3 regions of the Streptomyces sp. NPDC033177 genome follow, and region 2 is predicted to be linked to each of the others. Evidence: riboswitches for the same ligand, from Rfam matches in the RefSeq annotation. Region 2 holds a riboswitch; each other region holds the start of a gene.
What was found. Region 2 has a riboswitch for cyclic di-AMP ahead of ACZ5U5_RS21530 (transglycosylase family protein). Riboswitches for the same ligand answer to the same signal wherever they lie in the genome.

Region 1 (3,246 bases), on a different contig from region 2:
GAGGGCGGGCACGGTGTAGCCGAGGCGTTCGGCGGCGCGGGTGATCGACCCGGCCTCGGAGACCGCCACCAGTGCGGCGAGCCGCGTCGGGTCGTACATGGTCGCTCCCGGCGGCGTGGGGGTAAACGGCTGCTCAAGGCAGACCCAGGATATGCGCGCGCTGCGGTCGTCGGCGCGGCCGGCGAGCGCTGAACGGGCGCGGGCCGGTGCTTCACCGAGGCTTTGATGACCTGACGTCGTCCGGGCCGTCCGATTCCTCGTCGTCGCGCGCACGGCGCACCAGAAGGGGGAGCAGTCCCCACAGGCCCGAGCACACCACGAGCGTGGCCGCGCTCGCGATGATTCCGCCGGTCCGGCCCACCGCCACGTCGACGACCAGGAGCACGGCGCCCGAGACCGCGAAGACCAGGACCACCAGACCGATGCCGGCCAGACGGGACGACACGCGCACGATCAGCGGCTTGGAGTGCTGGCCGAACAGCGACCTGTGCACGGCCGCCGGCGCGGTGAACAGCGCGGCGGCGAGCACGGCGAGCAGCAGCGTGGTGACGTATGTGGCGCGCTGCACCGTGTCGAGCGAGGTGAAGCGCTCGGTGAAGGCGAGGGTCAGCAGGAAGGCGAAGAGGATCTGCACCCCGGCCTGCGTGACGCGCAGCTCCTGGAGGATCTCCGCGAAGTTGCGGTCGGCGCGTTCGAAGCGCGTCTCGTTGCGCGGTGGGTCGTCCGAGGGGGGAGCACTGTTGTTTTCGGCCATGGCGCACGAGTATCCGTGCCGACACGCCCCACGCTTGACGGGCGCGCCGACCAGAGGGCCGGGCGGGGGGCCGCCCGGCCGACGGCCGGTGACGGATGATCAGCGCACCCTGCCGTACGAGACGCTCTTCGTCCAGATCTTCTCGAGCCGCACCTTGGTGTTCGACTTGGGGGCGTGCCAGATCCGGCCCTTACCGGCGTAGATGCCGACGTGGTAGACGTTCCGGCCGGAGTGGAAGAAGACCAGGTCGCCGCGGACGCGGTTGGACGCGGAGACATGGCGGGTCTTGTTGTACTGCTGTGCGGCGGTGCGTGGCAGCTTCTTGCCCGCGCGCTTGAAGGAGTACTGGGTCAGGCCCGAGCAGTCGAAGCGGTGTGGCCCCGTGGCCCCGTAGCGGTACGGAGAGCCTTTCTTGGAGGCGGCGATCTTGAGCGCCTTCGTCCCGTGTGTCGCGGCCTCCGCCTCCGACGTGAGCCCGGGGGCCACGAGGGTGCCGCCTACGACGGCGAGCGTGAGGGCGGATACGGACCCGACCCTGGTGAGCAGCGACGGAACATGATTCAGCGCAGTCATGCGCAACCCTTCGTCAACCGCCTGTGAAGGATGACCTGTCGGATTCGGGCTGACAAAGTTGCCCGGCCGCGTACTGCGGCTTCACCCCAAGGATCGTTGTCCGGACCTTCCGGACCGACCCGTCATGCCTGGGTCCTCCACTCCTGCCGATGCACCGATGTCGACCGGTCATCCGGGCGGCGGCAGGACTCGGCGTCCGCCCGGACCGCCCCGCCGCTGTGGCGGGGGCTTGTCGTCGGAGAGGATCTTGACCCGACTTGGGGTCGAAAACCGAGCCGAAACGGCGTTTTGTGAGGCTCCTCACGGCTGAACCGTTCGGGTGGACACGGTCGGATTCGGGAACCGGAGAGCGCGCCGGATGATCGTTCGACCAGCACCGGAACGAGGAATTCCGGCCCACGCGTACACATCTGACGCAACTGAAGGCGTCTCAAAAAAGGACGTATGTCTACGCCGAATGTGGTAGCCCGTTTGGTTCGTTTGAGATCACCCCCGGACGCAACGGAGTTCGCGGGCCCGGATGACGGGGGCTCAGGATGCCGCCGGGGGCGGCACGGTGACCCGCCCGGCACGCCGCTCTCCGTCGAGCACACGCAGCGCACGGGCCAGCGTCGGTGCGTGCACGGCGGTTTCACCCCGCTGGTGCATGAGCGTCAGGGCGTCCCGCAGGGCGGTCGCGCTGCTGACCAGGGCCTGGGCGGCGCGTAGTCCTCCGTAGGTGTCCGATGCGCGGGCGGGGTTGATCCGGCCCAGCAGGTCGACCACTTCGAGGTACCGGTCGATCAACTCGCCCTCGGCGCGGGTGAGCGCGGGGAGCGGGGGAAGTTCGGGCGGCAGCATCGGTGGCTCACCCCGCATCCGGGGTGCGCGGGTCCGGGCTGTGCCTATCCGGGGTGAGCGGGGAGGACTTGCGGCTCGCGATGATCCGGTCCACCAGGCCGTAGTCGACCGCCTCGGCGGCGTCGAAGATCTTGTCCCGCTCTATGTCGGCCGCGACGCGTTCCGCGCTCTGTCCCGTGTGCCGGACGAGCAGCTTCTCCAGTTGCGCGCGCGTGCGCAGGAGTTCGTCGGCCTGGATCGCCAGGTCGGAGGTCTGGCCTCGGACCGGCTCGGCGAGCGAGGGCTGGTGGATCAGCACGCGGGCGCCGGGCAGCGCGAGCCGCTTGCCGGGAGTGCCCGCGGCCAGCAGGACGGCGGCCGACGACGCGGCCTGGCCCAGACAGGTCGTCTCCACGTCGCAGGCGACGAACTGGATCGTGTCGTAGATCGCGGTCATCGCGCTGAAGGAGCCGCCGGGGGAGTTGATGTAGAGCGCGATGTCGCGGTCGGGCGCCAGGTATTCGAGGTGCATGAACTGCGCCATCACGTCATTGGCCGACGTGTCGTCGATCGGCGTCCCCAAGAAGACGATGCGCTCCTCGAGCAGCTTCGAGTACGGGTCCAGCGTCCGCTGGCCCGTACTGGAGCGCTCGGTGAACTCGGGCAGGACATAACGGGCGAACGGCTGGTTCATGGCATGTCTCTCCTCTGCCGGGGTCGGCTGCTCCCCAAGGCCTCTGTAAAAAATGTACAGGACGTACGTAAAGTGGGGTGAGGGGCGGACGCGGCGCGGGCATGCTTCGCCTCGTCGTGATCTCAACCGCCCCCAGCCGAGAGCCTCGTATGGCAGCGTCCGAGCTCGCCCACCTCGCTCGGCGCGCTCGTCGAGAGTGCGGCGGACCGGATCAAACCCAGCCTCGTCCGGAACGTACGGCAGGGGCGCGCGCTCACCGGCATCGACCTGGAGCGGGCCACCGTGCTGCACGGCGAACTGTTCCACCGGATGCGGGAGTTCTTCGACCGCAATGACGCGCTGATTCTGCCGACGAGCCAAGTGCCGCCTTTCGATGTCGAGTTGGAGTATCCGGACAACATCGACG
Region 2 (3,246 bases):
ACTTCGCGCCGAGCGCCGACCAGGCGAGCCGTTCCCAGCAGATCTCCGTGGCCGAGAAGGTCCTCGACGACCAGGGTCCCGACGCCTGGCCGAGCTGCGCGCCGATCGCCGGCCTCACCGAGGGCGGCGCCGCCGCCGACGTCGACCCGGGCGCCCCGATCACGACCATTCCTTCTGACGAGCCGTCGGAATCGACCGGGTCCGGCGAATCGTCGAAGCCGGGCGGGTCGGACGAGCCGGACGCGTCGCCGAGCGAGTCGGCCGACCCCTCGAACAGCGCCGACCCGTCGGACAGTGCCGAGCCGTCCGAGAAGCCGGACACCGACGACGCGTCACGAGACAAGAATCACGACGAGTCGGGCACATCGGATGACTCGGCCAAGTCCGGCGACTCGGCCAAGTCCGGCGAGCCGGGCAAGTCCGAGCAGGATGACGCCACTTCGCCAGCGCCCACCCCCTCCACCGGTGAGAGCGAGGGTCGTCACCGCGGCGATAGTGCCGACGACGAGGCGTCCGAAGGGTCCGCCCGCGAGGGTTCGGGCCGGCACGCCTCGCGCGGCGACGAGCGCGAGCACGACGTCACCGACGGGACGTACACGGTCCGTTCCGGGGACAGCCTCTCGGTCATCGCCGACGACCTGGAGCTGCAGGGCGGGTGGACCGAGCTGTACGCCGAGAACGAGAAGTCGGTCGGCTCCGACCCCGACCTCATCCTTCCCGGTCAGAGCCTCGATTTGGGCGAAAAGTAGGGGTAGTTGGCGAGTCACTTTGCGCCTGATGCCCCAATTGGCGCAAGTGAGACATGGGTCTCAGAAGCCCTGATCGTCTTTGAAATTCGGGCGATCGCATGACTACGGTCGTGACCGCTCGCCACAGCGGGCCCCGCCGGTCGGTACGCCGAGTCCTGCCAACGGCCGTTCGGGAACAGTCGTCGCGTAATGCGCCGTAGGCAGGAGCGGGGGACCCAAGGTTTGCGCCGGGCCCGGCCGTTGAACGGCCTCGCGAGAGCGAGGCGGGGAGACGGACGGGAACGGCTAGGGGTTAAGTCGCACTCAGGAAGTGCGGCCGGGCAACTTCATCGGCCCGAACCCGACAGCTCACCTCGCAGGCGTCGGTGAGGGGATCACTCATGCTGTTTTCCAGCAAGGGCAAGCACCGCCGCCCGTCCAAGGCCACCCGTGTCGCCACGCTCGCCGGCGTCACCGGTGTCGCGGTCGCAGCCCCGCTGATGGCGGCCGGCCAGGCCTCCGCCGCCACGAACTCCGAGTGGGACGCCGTCGCCCAGTGCGAGTCGGGCGGCAACTGGTCGATCAACACCGGCAACGGCTACACGGGCGGCCTGCAGTTCTCGTCGTCCACCTGGGCCGCGTACGGCGGCACGAAGTACGCGCCCACCGCCGACAAGGCCTCCAAGGCCCAGCAGATCGAGATCGGCGAGAAGGTCCTCGCGGGTCAGGGCAAGGGTGCCTGGCCGAGCTGCGGCGTCGGCCTCTCGGGCGCCTCCAACGAGGGTGGCGGTGCGCAGGAGAGCGCCCCGCAGCAGACCCAGGAGCAGCCCAAGAGCCAGCCCACGCCGCAGACCGAGCAGCCGCAGCAGGCCGCTCCCAAGGCCGAGGCCCCGAAGACCGAGTCCAAGAAGACCGTCGAGACCCCGACCGGCGAGACGGTCAAGAAGGGCGACGGCGAGTACAAGGTCAAGAAGGGTGACACCCTCTCCAAGATCGCCAAGGCGGAGGACGTCAAGGGCGGCTGGCACAAGGTGTACAAGCTCAACGGCGACATCATCGAGAACGCCGACATGATCTTCCCGGGCCAGCAGCTCCACCTGAGCTAGGTCTGGCGGCGCCTCGCTGGTCTTTTGCCTGCGGGTGCGTCGTGGCTTGTCGCGCCCACGCGGCGGAGCCGCATATGTCATAGCCCCGCGCCCCTTGAGGGGCGGCCCCCGTCCTCCGGTCCACCCCGCCCCGGTGCGCGTATCCCCCGTACGCACCGGGGCGGGGTTATGTTTGTTCCGTTCGGAAACTTTTTGCTCTCGGTTTGTCCACAGGACGGTCGCTCGGCTGGCTCTTGTCCGGGAGCCGGTTAGGCTCGTGTCCGCGAGGCCAACGCCCCGCGTACCCGCGTCACATCCCAGAAGGAGATGCTCGTGCCGTCCATCGACGTCGTCGTAGCCCGGGAAATCCTGGACTCCCGAGGCAACCCCACGGTCGAGGTCGAGGTCGGCCTCGACGACGGCAGCACGGGTCGTGCCGCCGTTCCGTCCGGTGCGTCCACCGGTGCTTTCGAGGCCATCGAACTCCGTGACGGTGACCCCAACCGTTACATGGGCAAGGGCGTGGAGAAGGCCGTCCTCGCCGTCATCGAGCAGATCGGCCCGGAGCTCGTCGGGTACGACGCGACCGAGCAGCGCCTGATCGACCAGGCGATGTTCGACCTCGACGCCACCGACAACAAGGGCTCGCTCGGCGCCAACGCCATCCTCGGCGTCTCGCTCGCCGTCGCGCACGCCGCGTCGGAGGCCTCCGACCTCCCGCTCTTCCGCTACCTCGGCGGCCCGAACGCGCACCTGCTGCCCGTTCCGATGATGAACATCCTGAACGGCGGGTCGCACGCCGACTCGAACGTCGACATCCAGGAGTTCATGATCGCGCCGATCGGCGCCGAGTCGTTCTCCGAGGCCCTGCGCTGGGGCACCGAGGTCTACCACACGCTGAAGAAGGTCCTGAAGGACAAGGGCCTCTCCACCGGCCTGGGCGACGAGGGCGGCTTCGCCCCGAACCTGGACTCCAACCGCGCCGCGCTCGACCTCATCCTCGAGGCCATCAAGCAGGCCGGTTACGTCCCCGGCGAGCAGATCGCGCTCGCGCTCGACGTCGCCGCGTCCGAGTTCTACAAGGACGGCTCGTACGACTTCGAGGGCAAGTCCCGCTCGGCCGCCGAGATGACCGAGTACTACGAGGAGCTCGTCGCCTCGTACCCCCTCGTCTCCATCGAGGACCCGCTGTTCGAGGACGACTGGGCCGGCTGGAACGTCATCACCGAGAAGCTCGGCGACAAGGTCCAGCTCGTCGGCGACGACCTGTTCGTCACCAACCCCGAGCGCCTCGCCCGTGGCATCGAGGAGAAGTCGGCCAACGCCCTCCTGGTGAAGGTCAACCAGATCGGCTCGCTGACCGAGACCCTCGACGCCGTCGAGATGGCGCAGCGCAGCGGCTTCAAGTGCATGATGTCGCACCGCTCCGGCGA
Region 3 (3,246 bases), on a different contig from region 2:
CGCGGTCCGAGCGTGGTCGATGACGTTGCCGTTGGAGCAGTTGTCATGCCTATGGTGATGATCTTCTTCAGGAGCTGGCAAACGACGCCCGGTCCGGGTCGTCACGCTCCGCCGGGCGCCCGAGCGGACCGTCTCCCCAGCTCCCCTGCGCCCCTGCGCCCCTGCGCCCCTGTGGAAGGCTCCGTTCGCAGGCGGTTCGTAACCGGTTCGCTTTCACTCCCCCTGATGGCGTAGAGTTGCATTCAACGGCGCGGGGTGGAGCAGCTCGGTAGCTCGCTGGGCTCATAACCCAGAGGTCGCAGGTTCAAATCCTGTCCCCGCTACTAAAGACCGAAGGCCCGGATCCAGAAATGGATCCGGGCCTTCGGTGTTTCCATGACCCGGTCGGCCCACACCGGTCGCCCCCCGCCGCCCCTCCGGGAACCCTGAGTGAGTGGGGCAGCGAGGAGGAATCGGCGGGGGCGGCGGCACGCGTCCCGATGTCCGGCACGAGCGGGCACTCGTGCGGGCTCTTCCCCTGCTGCTCATCGTCCTCGGGATCGTGTACGACGTGTCGACCCCCGCCAGGTTCACCGCCGTGCCCCTGTTCACCGCGGCCCCGCTCATCGCAGCGCCCTTCTACTCGCTGCTCAGCACCGTCCTCATCGGCACCGCCTCCTGCTCCGCCGTCCTCGCCCTGCACTTCAAGTCCAGCACCACCACCGACGTGGAGGCCGTCACCGAACTGATCACGGTGGCGACCGTCGCCGTCCTCGCCGTCGTCATCAACCGCGTCGTACGTCGCAGCGACAAACAGCTCGCGTCCGCCCGCTCCATCTCCGAGGCCGCCCAGCGCGCCGTGCTGCCACAGCCGGACCCCCGCATCGGCGGCCTCGACGTCGCGGCACGGTACGAGGCCGCGGAGGCCGACGCGTTCATCGGAGGCGATCTGTACGCCGTGCAGGACACCCCGCACGGCGTCCGCGTCATCGTCGGCGACGTACGGGGCAAGGGCATGGGCGCGGTGGCGGCCGTCGCCGTGGTGATCGGGGCGTTCCGGGAGGCCGCCGAGCAGGAGTCCACGCTTGAGGCCGTGGCACAGCGCCTGGAGCGTGCCCTCGCGCGTGAGGGCACACGGCGCGACGGGCTCGACGCCTTCGAGGGGTTCACCACCGCCGTGCTCGCGGAGATCCCGCACGGCGACGGTCTGGTGCGTCTCATCAACCGCGGGCACCCGGGCCCGCTGCTCCTGCGCGGCGACGGACGGCTGTGCGTCATGTCCGCCACCGAGCCCGCACTGCCGCTCGGGATGGGTGACCTGGGCGCCTGGCCGGACCGCGCGGACGAGACGGAGTTCCCGCCGGGGGCGATGCTGCTGCTCTACACCGACGGGCTCTCCGAGGCGCGTGACGCCCGGGGCGAGTTCTACGACCCGGCGACGCGGCTCGGCGGCCGGATCTTCCCGGGGCCGGGCGGACCCGACGCACTCCTGACGACGCTCGTCGAGGAAGTGCGGCGGCACACCGGCGGCGGGGGGACCGACGACATGGCGTTGCTCGCGGTGCGGCGGCCCCTGTCACCGGCCGTGACGGAAGGACACCACTCCGCATAACAACTGACGCACTGTCAAGGAGATGTGAAGCTCCGGTGTGTGAAGAAGTGGGGTCAACTCGCCCCGTTCCGGCCCCCGGTGTCCCGATAAATGCAGGCCGTGAGCATTAACGATCAGTCGGAACAGCTTGGAATACGGGCCTGCTGTCTATTAACGTTCGATAACGCAGCGCGGTCGTCCCAGCCGTCACTCGAGTCGGCTCCGCGCGCACGCGCCTAATCCCGAAAGGGAGCCGGGGAACCACTAATTGGGGTGAATCGGGCATCTGTGCCTCCGTGCCAGATGTTCGTAGGAGACCTTCCTGCTCCGAACCCGTCAGCTAACCCGGTAGGCGAGAAGGAAGGAAAGGAGTGCGCCCCAGTGGCGTCCAACCGCCCTGCCCCCCAAGGCGTTTACGTACCGAATGACGACGATTTCGGTGGGTACGACGACAATTCCTGGGAGGAATGGAACCCCACCGAGGAGTCCATCCGTCCCGTCCGCGGCAGGCACCGCGTCCACAAGCGGGGTGGTGGCGGGCTCGCCCGCAGCTCCACGGTTCTCGGCGTAGGCGTCATCGCCGCCGTCGGCGCGGGCGGCATCGCCACCGCGCAGGACGGCAAGCCCCCGGTCTCCATCGCGATGCCGGACCTCTCGGCCGTCACGGACTCGCTGCCGGAGGCCAAGTCGCTTCCGGGCGTGGGTTCCCTGATATCCGACGGCTCGGCCGACTCGGGTTCCGCGGACAACGGCGTGACGACCGCCGCCGCACCCCTCAGCGCCGCCGGCCTCAGCACCGCCGACGCCGAGCAGGGCACCACGGACGCGGGCGAGGCACTGCGGGCCCGCATCATGGAGCAGGCGGAGAGCCAGCAGGACCAGGCGGACGACGCGGTCCAGAAGGCCGCCGAGGAAGCCGCCGTCAAGCAGGCCGCCGAACAGGCCGCCGCCAAGCAGTCCGCGGCCGAGAAGAAGATCGCCGCCGAGAAGGCCGCCGCGAAGAAGAAGGCCGAGGCCGCCGCCAAGAAGAAGGCCGAGGCGGAGCGCCTGGCCAAGCTCGCGAAGAGCTACACGCTGCCCGTCGCCTCGTACACGCTCACCGGCACCTTCGGTCAGCCCGGCTCCATGTGGTCCTCCGGCTACCACACCGGCCTGGACTTCGCGGCTCCCACGGGCACGCCCATCAAGGCCGTCCACTCCGGCACCATCAAGGAGGCCGGCTGGGCGGGGGCGTACGGCTACCGCACGGTCCTCGAACTCGACGACGGCACCGAGGTCTGGTTCTGCCACCAGTCCTCCATGAACGTCAGCGCCGGCCAGAAGGTCACCACCGGCGAGACCATCGGCCGCGTCGGTGCCACCGGCAACGTCACCGGCGCGCACCTCCACATGGAGGTTCACCCGGGCGGCGACTCCACCGGGGTCGACCCGGCGGCGTGGCTGCGCGGCAAGGGCCAGTCGATCTGAGGTAACCCCAGAACCCCGGCGGTCCTGGCGACAACCCCCCGACGTCAGGGCTGCCGGTTCGGCATGCGAGCCTTCCGTGCGCGGATGGAATCGGCGTCCCGCTGCACGGAATTCCGTGGTCCGTACAGGCGTTGATCCCCTCATGACTTCTCTCCGCAAGCTTGGCTCGTCCGACCTCGAGGTCTTCCCGCTCGCCCTGGGCGGCAACG

Region 1: linked by a shared signal. The riboswitch ahead of ACZ5U5_RS12625 (C40 family peptidase) and the one ahead of ACZ5U5_RS21530 (transglycosylase family protein) in region 2 are both predicted to bind cyclic di-AMP.
Region 3: linked by a shared signal. The riboswitch ahead of ACZ5U5_RS26360 (M23 family metallopeptidase) and the one ahead of ACZ5U5_RS21530 (transglycosylase family protein) in region 2 are both predicted to bind cyclic di-AMP.

The regions. Positions count from the first base shown of each region.
Region 1 covers NZ_JBVIPS010000003.1:330,733-333,978, forward strand. Annotated here, with positions in the region: gene ACZ5U5_RS12615 (LysR family transcriptional regulator) at 1-99, opposite strand, end outside; gene ACZ5U5_RS12620 (DUF6328 family protein) at 212-754, opposite strand; gene ACZ5U5_RS12625 (C40 family peptidase) at 854-1,327, opposite strand; cyclic di-AMP (ydaO/yuaA leader) riboswitch at 1,331-1,494, opposite strand; gene ACZ5U5_RS12630 (hypothetical protein) at 1,859-2,167, opposite strand; gene ACZ5U5_RS12635 (ATP-dependent Clp protease proteolytic subunit) at 2,175-2,840, opposite strand; gene ACZ5U5_RS12640 (amidase family protein) at 3,123-3,246, shown strand, end outside.
Region 2 covers NZ_JBVIPS010000006.1:108,886-112,131, reverse strand. Annotated here, with positions in the region: gene ACZ5U5_RS21535 (LysM peptidoglycan-binding domain-containing protein) at 1-749, shown strand, start outside; cyclic di-AMP (ydaO/yuaA leader) riboswitch at 932-1,126, shown strand; gene ACZ5U5_RS21530 (transglycosylase family protein) at 1,130-1,834, shown strand; gene eno (phosphopyruvate hydratase) at 2,147-3,246, shown strand, end outside.
Region 3 covers NZ_JBVIPS010000008.1:21,369-24,614, reverse strand. Annotated here, with positions in the region: tRNA gene ACZ5U5_RS26370 (tRNA-Met) at 250-323, shown strand; gene ACZ5U5_RS26365 (PP2C family protein-serine/threonine phosphatase) at 434-1,591, shown strand; cyclic di-AMP (ydaO/yuaA leader) riboswitch at 1,794-1,940, shown strand; gene ACZ5U5_RS26360 (M23 family metallopeptidase) at 1,952-3,037, shown strand; gene ACZ5U5_RS26355 (aldo/keto reductase) at 3,180-3,246, shown strand, end outside.